Regions from separate parts of the Methylobacterium sp. UNCCL125 genome, predicted to be linked through region 1. Evidence: predicted binding sites of a transcription regulator. Region 1 holds the regulator's gene; the other holds the start of a gene.
What was found. Region 1 encodes PhoB, which activates phosphate uptake and scavenging genes when phosphate is short. Its sites were predicted from a motif close to TGTCATNNANCTGTCAT; they were not measured.
Positions count from the first base shown of each region.

Region 1 (7,434 bases):
CATGCTGCGGCTCGTCCCCGGAACCCTGCGGGAGGCCGGCGCGGCGCTCGGGGCGCCGCCCTCGACGGTGATCATCAACGTCACGTGGCGGGCGGCCTCGGCTGGCATCGTCACCGGGATCATCCTGGCCCTGGCGCGCATCGCCGGCGAGACGGCGCCATTGCTGTTCACCGCCCTCAACAACAATTCCTGGTTCTCGGCCAACCTGATGGGTGGCGTCGCGAACCTGCCGGTGATGATCTACCAGTTCGCCCTGTCGCCCTACCCGAACTGGCAGGGCCTCGCCTGGGCCGGCGCGCTTCTGATCACCGCCACCATCCTGGTGCTGTCGATCATTGCCCGCCTTGTGATCAAGCCGCAGACCTCGCGCTGAGACCCTTCGAGGACACGACGATGAACGCCGCCTCCGCGATCCCCACGGTCGAGCTGAACCGCAACCGCGCCGACGAGGGCGGTCCCGTGCGGATCGCCGTGAAGCGCCTGAACTTCTACTACGGCAGCTTCCACGGGTTGAAGGACGTCAACCTCAACTTCCACGACCGGCAGGTCACGGCGCTGATCGGGCCCTCGGGCTGCGGCAAGTCCACCCTGCTGCGCTGCTTCAACCGGATCTACAGCCTCTATCCGGAGCAGCGGGCCGAGGGCGAGATCCTCCTGGACGGCGAGAACATCCTCAGCCCCTCCATCGACCTGAACGAGCTGCGCTCGCGCATCGGCATGGTGTTCCAGAAGCCGACGCCGTTCCCGATGTCGATCTATGACAACGTCGCCTTCGGCCTGCGCCTCTACGAGAAGCTGCCGAAATCCGAACTCGACGGCCGGATCGAGGCCTCCCTGCGCAAGGCCGCCCTCTGGGACGAGGTGAAGGACAAGCTCAAGCAGCAGGGCACGGGCCTGTCGGGCGGCCAGCAGCAGCGCCTGTGCATCGCCCGCACGGTGGCGCAGCGCCCGGAGGTGATCCTGTTCGACGAGCCGACCTCGGCCCTCGACCCGATCTCCACCGGCCGCATCGAGGAGCTGATCGAGCAGTTGCGCGACGAGTTCACCATCGTGATCGTCACCCACAACATGCAGCAGGCGGCGCGCATCTCGCAGTTCACCGCCTTCATGTATCTGGGCCAGCTGATCGAGTTCGGTCCGACCAACCGGATGTTCATGAACCCGACGGAACGCCGCACCCAGGACTACATCACCGGCCGGTTCGGCTAGTCTGCCTGGACGCTCCGGTCTCGGGGAAGGCCGTCCGGTCGCCGCATCCGCGGAGGGCCGGCGGGTCCCCGAGGGCCTCCCCGGAGCGCCGCCCCCGGGACCCATCGAAGGATTCGCCATGCCCGGCCATATCGTCACCTCCTACGACACCGACCTGGAGAACCTGCGTCGCTCGATCTCGGAGATGGGCGGCGTGGCCGAGAAGATGACCGCGGAGGCGACGGACGCCCTCGTGCGCCGGGACGACACGCTCGCCCAGGCGGTGATCGTCGCCGACAAGCGCCTCGACGCCCTGCAGCGGGACATCGAGGAGCGCGCCGTGCTGTTGATCGCCCGGCGTCAGCCCCTGGCGATCGATCTGCGTGAGACGATCTCGGCGATCCGCGTCTCCGGCGACCTCGAGCGGATCGGCGACCTCGCCAAGAACGTCGCCAAGCGGGTGGTGGCGATCTCCGATCAGGCGCCGGCCCAGAAGATCGTTCTCGGCGTGCGCCACATGAGCGACCTCGCGGAGGGCCAGCTCAAGGACGTTCTCGACGCCTATGCGAGCCGCGACGTCCAGGCAGCCCACGATGTCTGGGAGCGGGACGGCGAGATCGACGCCCTGTACAATTCGCTGTTCCGCGAGCTCCTGACCTACATGATGGAGGATCCGCGCAACATCTCGTTCTGCACGCATCTTCTGTTCTGCGCCAAGAACGTCGAGCGGATCGGCGACCACACCACCAACATCGCCGAGACGATCCATTATCTCGCCACGGGCGAGGCCCTGGCGGGCGACCGGCCGAAGAACGATGCGTCGAACTATGCGACCGTGGACGGGGTGCCGGCTCCGTAAGCGGGCCGCCCCCGGTCCAGGCGTCGGCCTGCGCGCGCTCCTGTGGGGCGCCGCCGGAGAATCGGAGCGTGCGGGTTGAGGCTGAGCGGCGCCTCCTGCACCCTCCGCCTGCCCGCCGGCTCCAAGGAGAGTCGGCGCGCCTGCAGGCCGTATGGCGCCGCTTCGTGAACGGATCTTCGAACGTGAGCATGCAAGTCCTGATCGTCGAGGACGAGGAGGCGCTGACCACGCTGCTGCGCTACAATCTGGAAGCCGAGGGCTTTCTGGTGGATTCCGCGGCTCGCGGCGACGACGCGGAGCTGCTCCTGGCGGAGCGGATCCCCGATCTCGTCCTGCTCGACTGGATGCTGCCCGGCCTGTCGGGCATCGAGCTGTGCCGGCGGATCCGGGCGCGCCGGGAGACCGAGCGGCTGCCCGTGATCATGCTCACCGCCCGGGGCGAGGAGGGCGACCGGATCCGCGGTCTCGGGACGGGCGCCGACGACTACATCGTCAAGCCGTTCTCCGTCCCGGAACTGCTTGCCCGGATCCGCGCGCTGCTCCGCCGGGCCAAGCCCGCGCATGTCTCGGACCGGCTGGCGGCGGGCGACCTCGAACTCGACCGCACCGGCCATCGCGTCCGCCGCGGCGGCGAGGAGCTGCATCTCGGTCCCACAGAGTTCCGTCTGCTGGAATTCCTGATGCTGGCGCCGGGCCGGGTCTTCTCCCGCGAGCAGCTCCTCGACGGGGTCTGGGGACACGACGTCTACATCGACGAGCGCACGGTCGACGTCCATGTCGGGCGGCTGCGCAAGGCACTGAACGGCCCGCGCCAAGCCGACCCGATCCGCACGGTCCGCGGCTCGGGCTACGCCTTCGACGAGACGTTCTCGCTCGACGCTTGAGACGGGCGCGAAGCGTTCCGGGGCAAAGCGTTCCGGGCCGGAGGCCGGTCGGCCGCGCCGCCCGCCCGCGCGCAGCGAAGGGAGCCGGGGACGTTCGAGGTCCGCGGATGCTGCGAGGCCCGGCGGGCCCCCGGGCCTCGCGCAGATTCAGCGGGTCAGCGCCGCGCTCCGGCCGGACGCGACCGGCACGACGTCGAGCGCCGCCAGAACCGTCCCCTCGGTGAGGATCTGCGGAAGCACCTGAGGCGCTCCGGTTCCGGTATAGAGGAGGTAGAGCGGCACGCCGCTGCGCCCGTGCTTCTCCAGCAGACGGGTGATCTCGGGATTCTGGTTGGTCCAGTCGCCCTTCATGTAGGTCACGCCGCGCTCGGCCATCGCGGCCCGCACGGCCTTGGTGTTGAGGGAGGTCGCCTCGTTCACCGCGCAGGTGATGCACCACGCGGCGGTCATGTCCACGAAGACGGGGCGGTGCGCGTCCACCAGGGCGTCGAGACGCGCTTGAGTGAAGGGCTCGACCCCGTCGGCGGCGGCCTGCGCCGACGGCGCGGCGCGGTCCCGCGGAAGGGTCACGGCGAGGGCCGCCACGGCGACCAGCGCGAGGGCCGCAGCGACCCGCGCGACCCGGCCCGCCCCGGGCGCGGCGGCGCGGCCGTGTTCCCAGGCCCAGGCGGCGAAGCCCACCAGGACGAGGCCGATCAGTGCCGCCAGCAGCCCACGCGGATCGACCTGCTGCGCCAGAACCCAGATCAGCCAGGCCACGGTGGCGTAGACCGGGAAGGCCAGGACCTGCTTGAGGGTCTCCATCCACGCGCCCGGCCGCGGCAGCGCCCGCAGGGCCGGCGGCCAGAGGGTCAGCACCAGGAAGGGCAGGGCGAGGCCGAGGCCGAGGCTCGCGAAGACGGCGAGCGCGACACCGGCACTCTGCGTCAGCGCGAAGCCCACCGCCGAGCCCATGAACGGCGCCGTGCAGGGGGTCGCCACCAGGGTCGCCAGCACACCCGTGAAGAACGAGCCGCTCAGGCCGGCACGCCGGGTCAGGCCGTCTCCGAGGCCGGCGAGCCGGCCGCCGACATGGACCACCCCGGACAGGCTCAGGCCCATCGCGAACAGCAGATAGGCGAGCGCTGCGACCATGGCGGGCGATTGCAGCTGGAAGCCCCAGCCGATCGCGGCCCCGCCACCCTTCAGGGCGATCAGCAGGGATGCGAGGCCGAGGAAGCTCGCCAGCACGCCGGCCGTGTAGGCGAGGCCGTGCAGTCGCAGCCGCGCCGGGCCCTCGCCGGCATGCCGCACGAGGCTCAGCACCTTGATGGACAGCACCGGGAAGACGCAGGGCATCAGGTTGAGGATCAGGCCGCCCAGAAAGGCGAAGGCCGCGGCGGTCGCGAGGGTCAGCGCGTCGAACTCGGCGACGGCCGGCGGGGCTCCGGCCGGATTCGGCGCGCTCGACGCGGCCGCGACGGCAGGAAGCACCGGCTCGTCACCATACGCGAAGGCGAGGCGGCGGGTGCCGTCCGTACCGACCTCGTCGATCGTCAGGACGCCGGGCAGGGCGGCGGGCACAGGATCGGTCGGGCTGCTGCGCGCGATGGTCAGATGCAGACCGGTCTCGTCGACGGTCATCACCTGCGCGGCGGCGTTGTCGATCGCCGTCTCGGCATAGGGGAAATAGGCGGCGTTCCGGATGGATTCGGGCTTCAGGCCGGTCGCGGCGAAATCGAGCTGCAGCGTGTCGCCCTGGCTCGACAGGCGCAGGGGCCAGAGCGCCGGCGCGGGCAGGGCAGCCCGGGCGCGCGCGAACAGCGCGGCGTTGGCCGGGTCCGGCTCGGCCTTGCCCACCGGCAGGGTGAGGGCGAGATCGGCCGAACCAGGGACGCACTCGGTCTCGCAGACGAGATAGGTCAGCTTCGCCTGGATCTGAACGGGATTGGCCGGGTCGAGGCTCGGCGGCGGCGTCACGGGCACGAGGAGCGTGACCTCACCCTCGTAGCCGTAATTCATGAGGGTCGCGATCGGGATGCGCTCCGGCGCCGGCCACCGGATCGCGCTGGCGTTGAAGCCGGCCGGCAGGGTCCAGGTCACCTCCGGAGGCAGTCCGGAATCGCCCGGGTTGCGCCAGTAGACGTGCCAGCCGGGCTTGATCTGCATCCGCACCGCCAGCGTGAACGGCTGTGCGCCGGCGACCGCGGCGGGCTCGGCCACGAGGCTCGCCCGCACGAGGTCGGCCGGCGTGCGGAAGCCCTGCGGGACCCCTTGGGCTGCGGCGGCCGAGAGGCTCGCGGCGAAGGCCAGGATCAGAATGGCGAGGCGGCGGATCATGCTGTCCCTTCGCGCGCAGGGCCGGCGCGGTTTCACGCACGGTGTATCCGGGCCAGCGCGGTCGTTTCGATGGCGGTGGGTCTTACCACGGGCCGCGCCCGGGATCCCACGCCGATCGCTCAGTCCGCGAGCGGCACGGTCGCACGCTCCAGCCAGTCGCGCGTCCCGGCATCGACCCGGGGCGCCAGGGTCTCCCGCACCCGGGCGTGATAGGCATCGATCCAGGCGCGCTCCTCCGGTTCGAGCAGGTCCGGCTGGATCAGCCGCCGATCATAGGGGGCGAGCGTCAGGGTCTCGAAGCCCAACATCGGGCGCTCGCCGCCCGCGATCGTGCGGGGCTCGACCAGCACGAGGTTCTCGATCCGGATGCCGTAGGCGCCGCGGGCGTAATAGCCCGGCTCGTTCGACAGGAGCATGCCGGGCTCCAGCACCACCGTGCCGGTCTTGGCGATCCGCTGCGGTCCCTCGTGCACCGACAGGAAGGCGCCGACGCCGTGGCCGGTGCCGTGATCGAAGTCGAGTCCCGCCTGCCAAAGCGGCGCCCGGGCGAAAGCGTCGATCTGGGCGCCGGTCGTGCCGACAGGAAACACCGCCCGGGCAATCGCGACATGGCCCTTCAGCACCCGGGTGTAACGGTCGCGCATCTCGGCGCTCGGCGTGCCCACCGCGACCGTGCGGGTGATGTCGGTGGTGCCGTCCGGATACTGCGCACCGGAATCGATCAGGAACAACTCGCCGGTCCGGACCGTCCGGTCGGTGGCGCGGCTCACCCGGTAATGGACGATCGCGCCGTTCGGCCCGGATCCCGAGATCGTCGGGAACGAGACCTCGCGCAGATCGCCGCCCGCCGCGCGGAAATCCTCAAGGGCCTCGACGGCGGCGATCTCGGTGAGGCCTCCGGCCGCGGCCGCACCGTCGAGCCAGGCAAGAAACCGCACGACACTCGCCCCGTCGCGGACATGGGCGGCGCGCGCACCGGCGATCTCGGCGGCGTTCTTGACCGCCTTCATGCCGGTGATCGGATCCTTGCCGACATCGGCGGTGCCGCCGGCAGCCTCGATCTTCTCCTTCAGGGCGACGGCGCCGGTCGCCGCGTCGAGGCGGACACGCACGCCGGCGAGGGATCCCAGCCCGTCGTCCAGTTCCGCCCGGGGCAGGATCTCGGCGATCGGGGCCAGCACCGCGCGCAGCGCCGGATCGACCTCGGGCGAGACCAGGAACAGCCGCGCCAACCCCTCGCGCGGCAGGATGGCGTAGCCGAGGGCCAGGGGCGTGTGACCGACATCGGAGCCGCGCAGGTTGAAGGCCCAGGCGAGATTGTGCGGATCCGAGATGACCAGGGCATCGCAGCCGCCCTCGGCGAGGGCCGCCCGGATCCGGGCGATTTTGTCGGTGCAGGCCTCGCCGCACAGGGCATCCGGATGGAGCACCACCGGCCCGGCGGGGGGCCTCGGGCGGCCCGCCCAGACGGCGTCGACGAGGTTCGGCACGGCCCGCACCGCGCCGCCGGCTCGGGTGGCGGCCCGCTCCAGGCGTGCGAGACCGTCGGGTGTATGCAGCCAGGGATCGTAGCCCAGAACCTGATCCCTCTTGAGGTTGACGCCGATCCAGGCTTCCGGCGTCGACTCGACCAGCGGCACCACCGTGAGGATGCCGGTATCGACCTGTTCGGGCGCCTGCAGGGTGTAGCGGCCGTCGACGACCAGCGCCGCGGATTCCATCAGGATCACGGCCGTCCCCGCAGAGCCGGTGAAGCCGGTGAGCCAAGCCAGCCGTTCGGCATCGGCCGGAACGTATTCGGACTGGTGCTCGTCCGCCCGGGGCACGACGAAACCGTCGATCCCGTGCTCGCGGAGGGCGGCCCGCAAGGCCTCGATCCGCTCGGCGCCCTTCCGGTGGCTCGGGTCGTCGAAGCTCTGGAAGCGCTGACGCGGCTGGGGCGGACGGGGCTCAGTCATGAGGCGAGCCTAGCGCCCGCCGCTCCCACGCCGCAACACCCCGTCCTCAGAGGAGGCGCCCGGGTGCGGTGCCTAAAAGATCGCTAACAATCTTATCACGCCGCCGGATTTGGCCTATTCCTCAGACATGCCACGCCGCGTCTACTACCGGATCAGCGACAGACCCGATGGCCGCTTCGACGCCATCGTGACGATCGAACCCGACACGGTGGTTCGCCGGGACGGA
Region 1 covers NZ_FPBW01000013.1:117,884-125,317, reverse strand. The annotation lists gene pstA (phosphate ABC transporter permease PstA) at 1-373, shown strand, start outside; gene pstB (phosphate ABC transporter ATP-binding protein PstB) at 394-1,209, shown strand; gene phoU (phosphate signaling complex protein PhoU) at 1,328-2,047, shown strand; gene phoB (phosphate regulon transcriptional regulator PhoB) at 2,236-2,931, shown strand; gene BM396_RS15100 (protein-disulfide reductase DsbD family protein) at 3,079-5,250, opposite strand; gene BM396_RS15095 (aminopeptidase P family protein) at 5,370-7,208, opposite strand; gene BM396_RS15090 (hypothetical protein) at 7,336-7,434, shown strand, end outside.

Region 2 (7,434 bases), on a different contig from region 1:
CTCGAGCGGTGCGGTGCCATCTGCCCCGCCCCCCACCCATCGCCCCCTCCCCTGAGCGTGAGGGAGCCTGCACTTGCGTTCCCGGGGCAGTGGCGCCGGGCGGAAATCTGCGGATCACGCAGGCGCGCTGAGCGCGGCGGCCGCAGAGGGGCGACGGCGGGTCAGGGCGGCCGCATCCTGCATCGCGCCGTGACCCGGCGCCGCGCGGGGAGAGCCGCCTGGACTCGGCGCCTGTCCCGATCGCGGGACCGTCCGGCGCCTCAATCGGCGCCGATTCCCCGCCCCTTCAGGCTCTCGTCGATCTCGTCGAGGGCCGCGGCGTCGTCGATCGTCGCCGGCATCGTCCAGGGCTCGTGGTCGGCGATGCGCTTCATGGTGGCCCGCAGGATCTTGCCCGAGCGGGTCTTGGGCAGCCGCGGCACGGTGAGGGCCAGCTTGAACGCCGCCACGGGGCCGATCTCGTCGCGCACCTTGGCCACGAGTTCCCGCTCGATCGTCTCGGTCGGCCGGTCGACGCCGGCCTTGAGCACCACGAAGCCGCAGGGGACCTCGCCCTTCAGGGCGTCCCGGATGCCGATGACCGCGCACTCGGCCACGTCCGGATGGCCCGCCAGCACCGCCTCCATGCCGCCGGTGGACAGGCGGTGCCCGGCGACGTTGATGATGTCGTCGGTGCGTCCCAGCACCGTGATGTAGCCGTCCGCGTTGATCACCCCGGCATCCGAGGTGTCGTAGTAGCCCGGGAACGTGGAAAGGTAGCTCGACCGCATGCGCGCGTCCGAGCCCCAGAGCGTCGGCAGGCAGCCGGGGGGCAGGGGCAGGCGGATCGCGATGGTGCCCATGGTCCCGGCCGGGACCGGTTTGCCGCCCTCGTCCAGCACCTCGACCCGGTAGCCCGGCATCGGCACGCAGGTGCTGCCGTGCTTCACCGGCAGGAGGCCGAGACCCATCGGGTTGCCGGCGATCGGCCAGCCGGTCTCGGTCTGCCACCAATGGTCGATCACCGGCCGGTTCAGCACCCGCTCGGCCCAGGCGACCGAATCGGGATCGGCGCGCTCGCCCGCGAGGAACAGGCTGCGGAAGGCGGAGAGGTCGTAATCGGCGATCCGGGCGCCGGCGGAATCCTCCTTCTTGATGGCCCGCAGCGCCGTCGGCGCGGTGAACAGGCACACGACCCCGTACTCGGCGACGACCCGCCAGAATGCGCCGGCATCCGGCGTGCCCACCGGTTTGCCCTCGTACAGGACCGTGGTGCAGCCGTGCAGGAGCGGCGCGTAGACGATGTAGGAGTGCCCGACGACCCAGCCGATGTCGGAGGCGCAGAAATAGGTCTCGCCGGGCTGGACGCCGTAGAGGTTCGGCATCGACCACGCGAGGGCGACGAGGTAGCCGCCGGTATCGCGGACCACGCCCTTGGGCTTTCCGGTCGTCCCGGAGGTGTAGAGGATGTAGAGCGGGTCGGTGGCGGCGACCGGCACGCAGGCCGCCCGCTGCCCCGCCGCACGGGCGGCCGCCACGGTCTCAGCCCAGTCGTGGTCCCGCTCCGGCATGAGCGTCGCGGCGGCCGGCGGGCGCTGCAGGATCAGGCAGGCTTCCGGCTTGTGGCGTGAGGCCGCGATCGCCGCGTCGAGGAGCGGCTTGTAGGCGACCACGCGGTTCGGCTCGATCCCGCAGGAGGCGGCGAGCACCACCTTCGGCGCCGCGTCCTCGATCCGCACCGCCAGCTCGTTGGCCGCGAAGCCGCCGAACACGACCGAATGCACCGCGCCGAGCCGTGCGCAGGCCAGCATGCCGAACAGGGCCTCGGGCACCATCGGCATGTAGAGGATCACCCGGTCGCCCTTGCCGACGCCGAGGCCGGCGAGGACGGCGGCCAGTACCGCCACCTCGTCGCGCAACGCGCGGTAGGTGATGCTGCGCTTGGTCCCGGTGACGGGCGAATCGTAGCGGATCGCCACCTGATCCGCCCGCGCTCCGTCGGCGTGACGGTCCACGGCATTGTGGCAGGCGTTCAGGGTGCCGTCCGGAAACCAGCGGCCGTAGGGGCCGGAATCCGGCGCGAAGGCCCGCTGCGGGACGTCCGCCCAGTCGAGCGCCTGCGCCGCGCCGACCCAGAACGCCTCCGGATCGCGGCGGGCCGAGTCGTAGATGTCCGGGTAGCGGCCCGGCAGGCTGGCTCTCGTCATCGGTTCGGCGTTTCCTCGCGGGCCGCTCTCCGGCGGGGGGGCCCAGAGTAGCGCATTCTTCCGCGGGTGCGAGGCCGGTTGTGGGTCGCCGGAACCCCCGCGCGCTTTCGCTCGCGCCATAGGGGCGCTCCGTGACGCGTTCGCCCGATGCATCCCGGATCGGCGGCTTCGAAGCCGGGCGCCTCGGCGTGGCCGGCGGGTAACGCATCTGCCGGGAGGTCGCGGGTCGTCTGTTTCGATCCCCGGGCGTGCGGGCGCGGCAGGCGCCCCGTCGCCAAGGCTCCGGGGTCACATCCGCGAGAGCACGACGCCTGCCCGGATCGGCGATCCCCAGGCGGCCGTTCCTCCAAACGAGCGGTCGCAGAACGCAAAACCGCCGCACCGGTCTCCCGATGCGGCGGCAGCTGTCGTGCCGTTTCTGCTATCCGTGCGGACGGATCAGGGGCTCAGTGCAGCGTATTGCCGTTCGCCTGCAGCCTGTTGATCTCGTCCTTGAGAAGGAGTTTCCGTCGCTTCATCTCGGCGATGTGAAGGTCGTTCGCCGAAGGCCTGTGGATCGCTTCCTGAATCTCACGCTCGAGGGCTTCGTGCTTCCGGGCGAGTTGGTTCAGATGCGTCTGCAGCGACATGAGCCGAATCTCCTGTCATCGTTTCGACACACCGAGATTGGCACAAGATGCCGGACCTGTCGAAGCGTTTTCTGCTGCTAAGTCTGATGATTGCTTACCGCGCCGTCTTGTCCGGCGCCGGAGCGTGACGCATGCTCTCGGGCCATGAACGGTCTTCGGGTCCTCAGGTGACGATGGCGGACGAGGCGGGTGAGAGTGCGCAGTCGGACCTCCTGGGCGAACTGGCGCGGCTGCGCGAGGAGCACCGGGATCTCGACGGTGCCATCGAGGCGCTGGAGCGCAGCGTGGCTGGCGACCAGCTCCAGATCCAGCGTCTGAAGAAGCGCAAGCTCACCCTGCGTGACCGCATCTTCCACATCGAGGACGCGCTCACGCCGGACATCATCGCCTGATGCCGGTGGACGTCTTCGGGCCGCGCCTTGCCGCGGGCCCGCACCGCCTGTAAGCGCCCTCTTTTTCCGGGATCAACGATGGCGTCGCCTCCGGTCGCGATCATCATGGGCAGCCAGTCCGACTGGGCGACCATGCGGCATGCCGCCGAGACGCTCGATGCCCTCGGCGTACCCTACGACGCGCGCATCGTGTCGGCCCACCGCACGCCGGACCGGCTCGTGGCCTTCGCCAAAGGCGCGGTCGCGGCCGGCCTCAAGGTCGTGATCGCGGGGGCGGGCGGCGCCGCGCACCTGCCCGGCATGGCGGCCGCGATGACCCGCCTGCCGGTCTTCGGCGTCCCGGTGGAATCCAAGGCCCTGTCCGGCCAGGACAGCCTCCTCTCGATCGTCCAGATGCCGGCGGGCATCCCGGTGGGGACCCTGGCGATCGGCCGGGCCGGGGCCATCAACGCGGCCCTGCTCGCCGCCGCCGTCCTGGCGCTCGCCGATCCGGATCTGGCGGAGCGCCTGGAGGCGTGGCGCGCGGCCCAGAGCGCCTCGGTGGCCGAACGGCCGGTGACGGAAGAGAACGCGTGACGGACAAGATCCTCGGCCCCGGCTCCACCCTCGGCATCGTCGGTGGAGGCCAACTCGGGCGCATGATCGCGCTGGCGGCGGCCGATTACGGCCTCAAGGCGCACGTCTACGCCCCCGACGCGGACAGCCCCGCCTTCGACGTGGCCGCCCGGACCACCTGCGCGGCCTACGACGATGCCGAGGCGCTGGCCGCCTTCGCGCGCAGCGTCGATGTCGTGACCTACGAGTTCGAGAACATCCCGCACGCCACGGCCGACATCCTGGCCCGGCACGCCGCCCTGCACCCGAACGCGCGGGCGCTCTCGACCACGCAGGACCGCCTCTCCGAGAAGGAATTCATCAACGGGCTGGGCATCCCGACGGCGCCGTTCCGGGCGGTGGACACGCCCGACGATCTCGACCGGGCGATCGAGGTGATCGGCCTGCCGGCGGTGCTCAAGACCCGCCGCTTCGGCTACGACGGCAAGGGGCAGCGCATGCTCCGCGAGCGGGCCGAGGGCGACCGCAACGCTCTGTTCGCCGAGTTCGGCGGCGCGCCGCTGATCCTGGAGGGCTTCGTGCCGTTCGAGCGCGAGGTCTCCGTGGTGGGCGCCCGCGGGCGCGACGGCAGCTTCGCGGCCTACGACCTGTGTGAGAACGAGCACCGCGATCACATCCTCGCTCTGACGCGGGTGCCGGCCCCGGGCGTGGCGCCGGAGACGGGCCGCATCGCCCTCGAGATCGCCCGTCGGATCGCCGACGCCCTCGACTATGTCGGCGTCCTCGCCGTCGAGATGTTCCTCGTCCGCGAGGACGGGGCGGAGCGGCTCGTGGTCAACGAGATCGCGCCCCGGGTCCACAATTCCGGCCACTGGACCAGCGAGGGGGCGCTGACCTCGCAATTCGCCCAGCACGTGCGGGCCGTCTGCGGCTGGCCGCTGGGCGATCCGGGCCGGGTCGGCGGCCTGCCGGTGGAGATGCGCAACCTGATCGGCGCCCAGGCCGACGACTGGCACGCCCTGCTGGCCGAGCCCGGCGCCCATCTGCACCTCTACGGCAAGGGCGAGGCGCGTCCCGGCCGGAAGATGGGTCACGTGACCCGCCTCGGGCCCGTCCCGGCCGGTTCCTGAGGCTTCGAAGGCACACCTGCATCGCCGCATGGCGGTCGGAAGCCCGCCTGCGGCGTCCCGGAACCGTCGAGCCATACCTTCGCCACATCCCACCGCTTCCACCACAGCGTGGTCGGTTCCGAATGCTGTCGATCGATTCCGCCTGCACCGCCTTCGTCCCCGGGACGGGCGGGGGCCGGATCACGACGCGGCGCTTCTTAAGCCGGCCTTCACCGTGATGCGCGACGGTGCCCCGGATTCGGGCGTGCCCGGCGCACGGCGCGGGCTCTTGGACTGTGAGGGGCGAGGCGGGCACGCGCAAGGCGGGCGACGCCTCGGGGAGAGTGGGGCAATGAACGTACGCAACGGGCTGGGACGAAAGACGGCACTGATCGGCGCAGCCATGGTCTCGGCCGCCGGCCTCGCGGGCTGCGAGACCGTCGGGAGCGCGGCCGGCCCGCGGCAATACGCGGTCCTCGAGAAGGACACCACGGGGGCCACGAACGTCAACATCGCCTCCCTGACCGAGGTCGTGCAGCGCAACCCGAACGACGCGGCCGCCTACAACACCCGCGGCGCCGCCTATGCCCGCGCCGGCCAGTTCAACGATGCCATCGCCGACTTCACCAAGGCGATCCAGCTCGATCCGAACTCCGCCTCCGCCTACAACAACCGCGCCCTGGCGAGCCGCCAGATCGGCCGCGACGGCCCTGCCCTGCAGGACTTCACCAAGGCGATCGGGATCGATCCGAATTACGGCCCGGCCTATATCGGCCGCGCCAATGTCGAGCGCGCCCAGGGCAACCTCGACCAGGCGCTCAACGACCTCAACGTCGCGATCCGGCTGATGCCGGAATCGGCCGAGGCCTACCATGCCCGCGGCCTCGTGCGGCAGAAGCAGGGTCAGGACACGCAGGCGATCGCCGATTTCGACGCCGCCATCGACCGCGACCCCTTCAAGTCCGCGCCCTACGCCGCGCGCGGCCAGAGCCTGATCGCCACGAACCAGTACCCGAAGGCGATCGAGGACTACAACGCGGCCCTCAACGTCAACAACAAGGACGCCACCTCCTGGGCCTATCGCGGCCTGGCCTACGAGAAGTCGGGCCAGCGCAAGGAGGCGATGGAGAACTACCAGCGCGCAGCGACGATCGATCCGAACAATTCCGTCGCCCGCGCCGGCCTCGGCCGGGTGCAGGGCGGGGTCGGCTCGCTGTTCAACTGACCGCTCGACGGTCTGAAGGCGGTTTCACAAGGTCTCCGCCTCCCCTGCCTGGGGCGGAGACCTGTTCGTCGGGGTTTCACCCCGACACCCCACCAAAGGGCACGCCCTTTGGAAGCCCCTTGTCCGCGTGAGTTACGCCGCCAGCAGTCCGTTCGCGTCCTCCGTGATGCGGCGCAGGTGATGGGCGGTGTCGCCGAGCTGGTACTCGATCATGGCGAGCCGCTTGAAGTGGTGGGCGCCGATATACTCGAGGGTCATGCCGATGCCGCCGTGGAGCTGCACGGCCTCCTGGCCGACATACCGGCAGGCCTTGTTGATCTGGACCTTCACGGCCGACAGGGCCGCCGCACGCGCCGCCGCATCCGGCGTGTCGACCATCATGGCGGCGTAGAGGGCCATCGAGCGGGCCTGCTCCAGCTGGATCAGCATGTCCACCGCCCGGTGCTGCAGCGCCTGGAACGACCCGACGCTGACGCCGAACTGCTTGCGGGTCTTGAGGTACTCGACCGTGAGCGTGTGGAGCGCGTCCATGGAGCCCACCGCCTCGGCGGCGAGCCCCGCGATCCCGTGCTCCACCACCCGCTCCAGCAGCGGCAGGCCGGCTTCGGGATCGCCCAGCGCCGCGTCGCCGGGCAGCGGCACCTCCGAGAAGGACACCTCCGCGGCCCGGCCGCCATCCTGCGTCGGGTAGGCCTCGATCGCGACGCCGGCGGCGTCGGCCGGGACCAGGAACAGGCCGATCCCCTGCGCGTCGCGCCGCTCCCCCGACACGCGGGCGGAGACCACCATCAGGCCGGCCGCGTCGGCGTTGGGTACGACGCTCTTGGCCCCGCTCAGCACGAAACCGTCGCCGGAGCGTCGGGCCGTGGTCGCCACGTCGGCGAGGTCGTAGCGGGACTGGCGCTCGGTGTGGGCGAGGGTCAGGCGCAGGTCACCGGAGACCAAGTCGGGAACGAGGCGCGCCTTCTGCGCGGCGCTGCCGCCGAGCCGCAGGGCCGTCGAGCCGAGAACGAGGCTCGCCAGCAGCGGCTCGACCACGAGGTTGCGGCCGACCGCCTCCATGACCAGCATGGTCTCGACCGGGCCGCCGCCGAGGCCGCCGTCCTCGTCCGAGAAGGGCAGTCCCGTGACGCCGAGTTCGGAAAAAGCCGCCCAGCCCTCCGCGGGGAAGCCGAGCGGCGCCTTGAGCCGCGCCTGCCGGCTTTCCAGGGACGGGTAGAGATCGGCGGCCAGCCGCTCGACGCTGTCGCGCAGGAGCGACTGGTCCTCGTTCAGGTCGAAATCCATGGTGGTTGTCCTCGGACGTTCCCTCCCCCCTCTGCGGGGGAGGGTGGCCCC
Region 2 covers NZ_FPBW01000018.1:36,503-43,936, reverse strand. The annotation lists gene BM396_RS18850 (propionyl-CoA synthetase) at 261-2,186, opposite strand; gene BM396_RS18845 (YdcH family protein) at 2,633-2,815, opposite strand; gene BM396_RS18840 (YdcH family protein) at 2,947-3,207, shown strand; gene purE (5-(carboxyamino)imidazole ribonucleotide mutase) at 3,286-3,783, shown strand; gene BM396_RS18830 (5-(carboxyamino)imidazole ribonucleotide synthase) at 3,780-4,892, shown strand; gene BM396_RS18825 (tetratricopeptide repeat protein) at 5,224-6,096, shown strand; gene BM396_RS18820 (acyl-CoA dehydrogenase family protein) at 6,229-7,383, opposite strand.
Region 2: BM396_RS18845 (YdcH family protein) is a predicted target of PhoB. The motif match lies at 2,829-2,845, and genes of this name have one in related genera.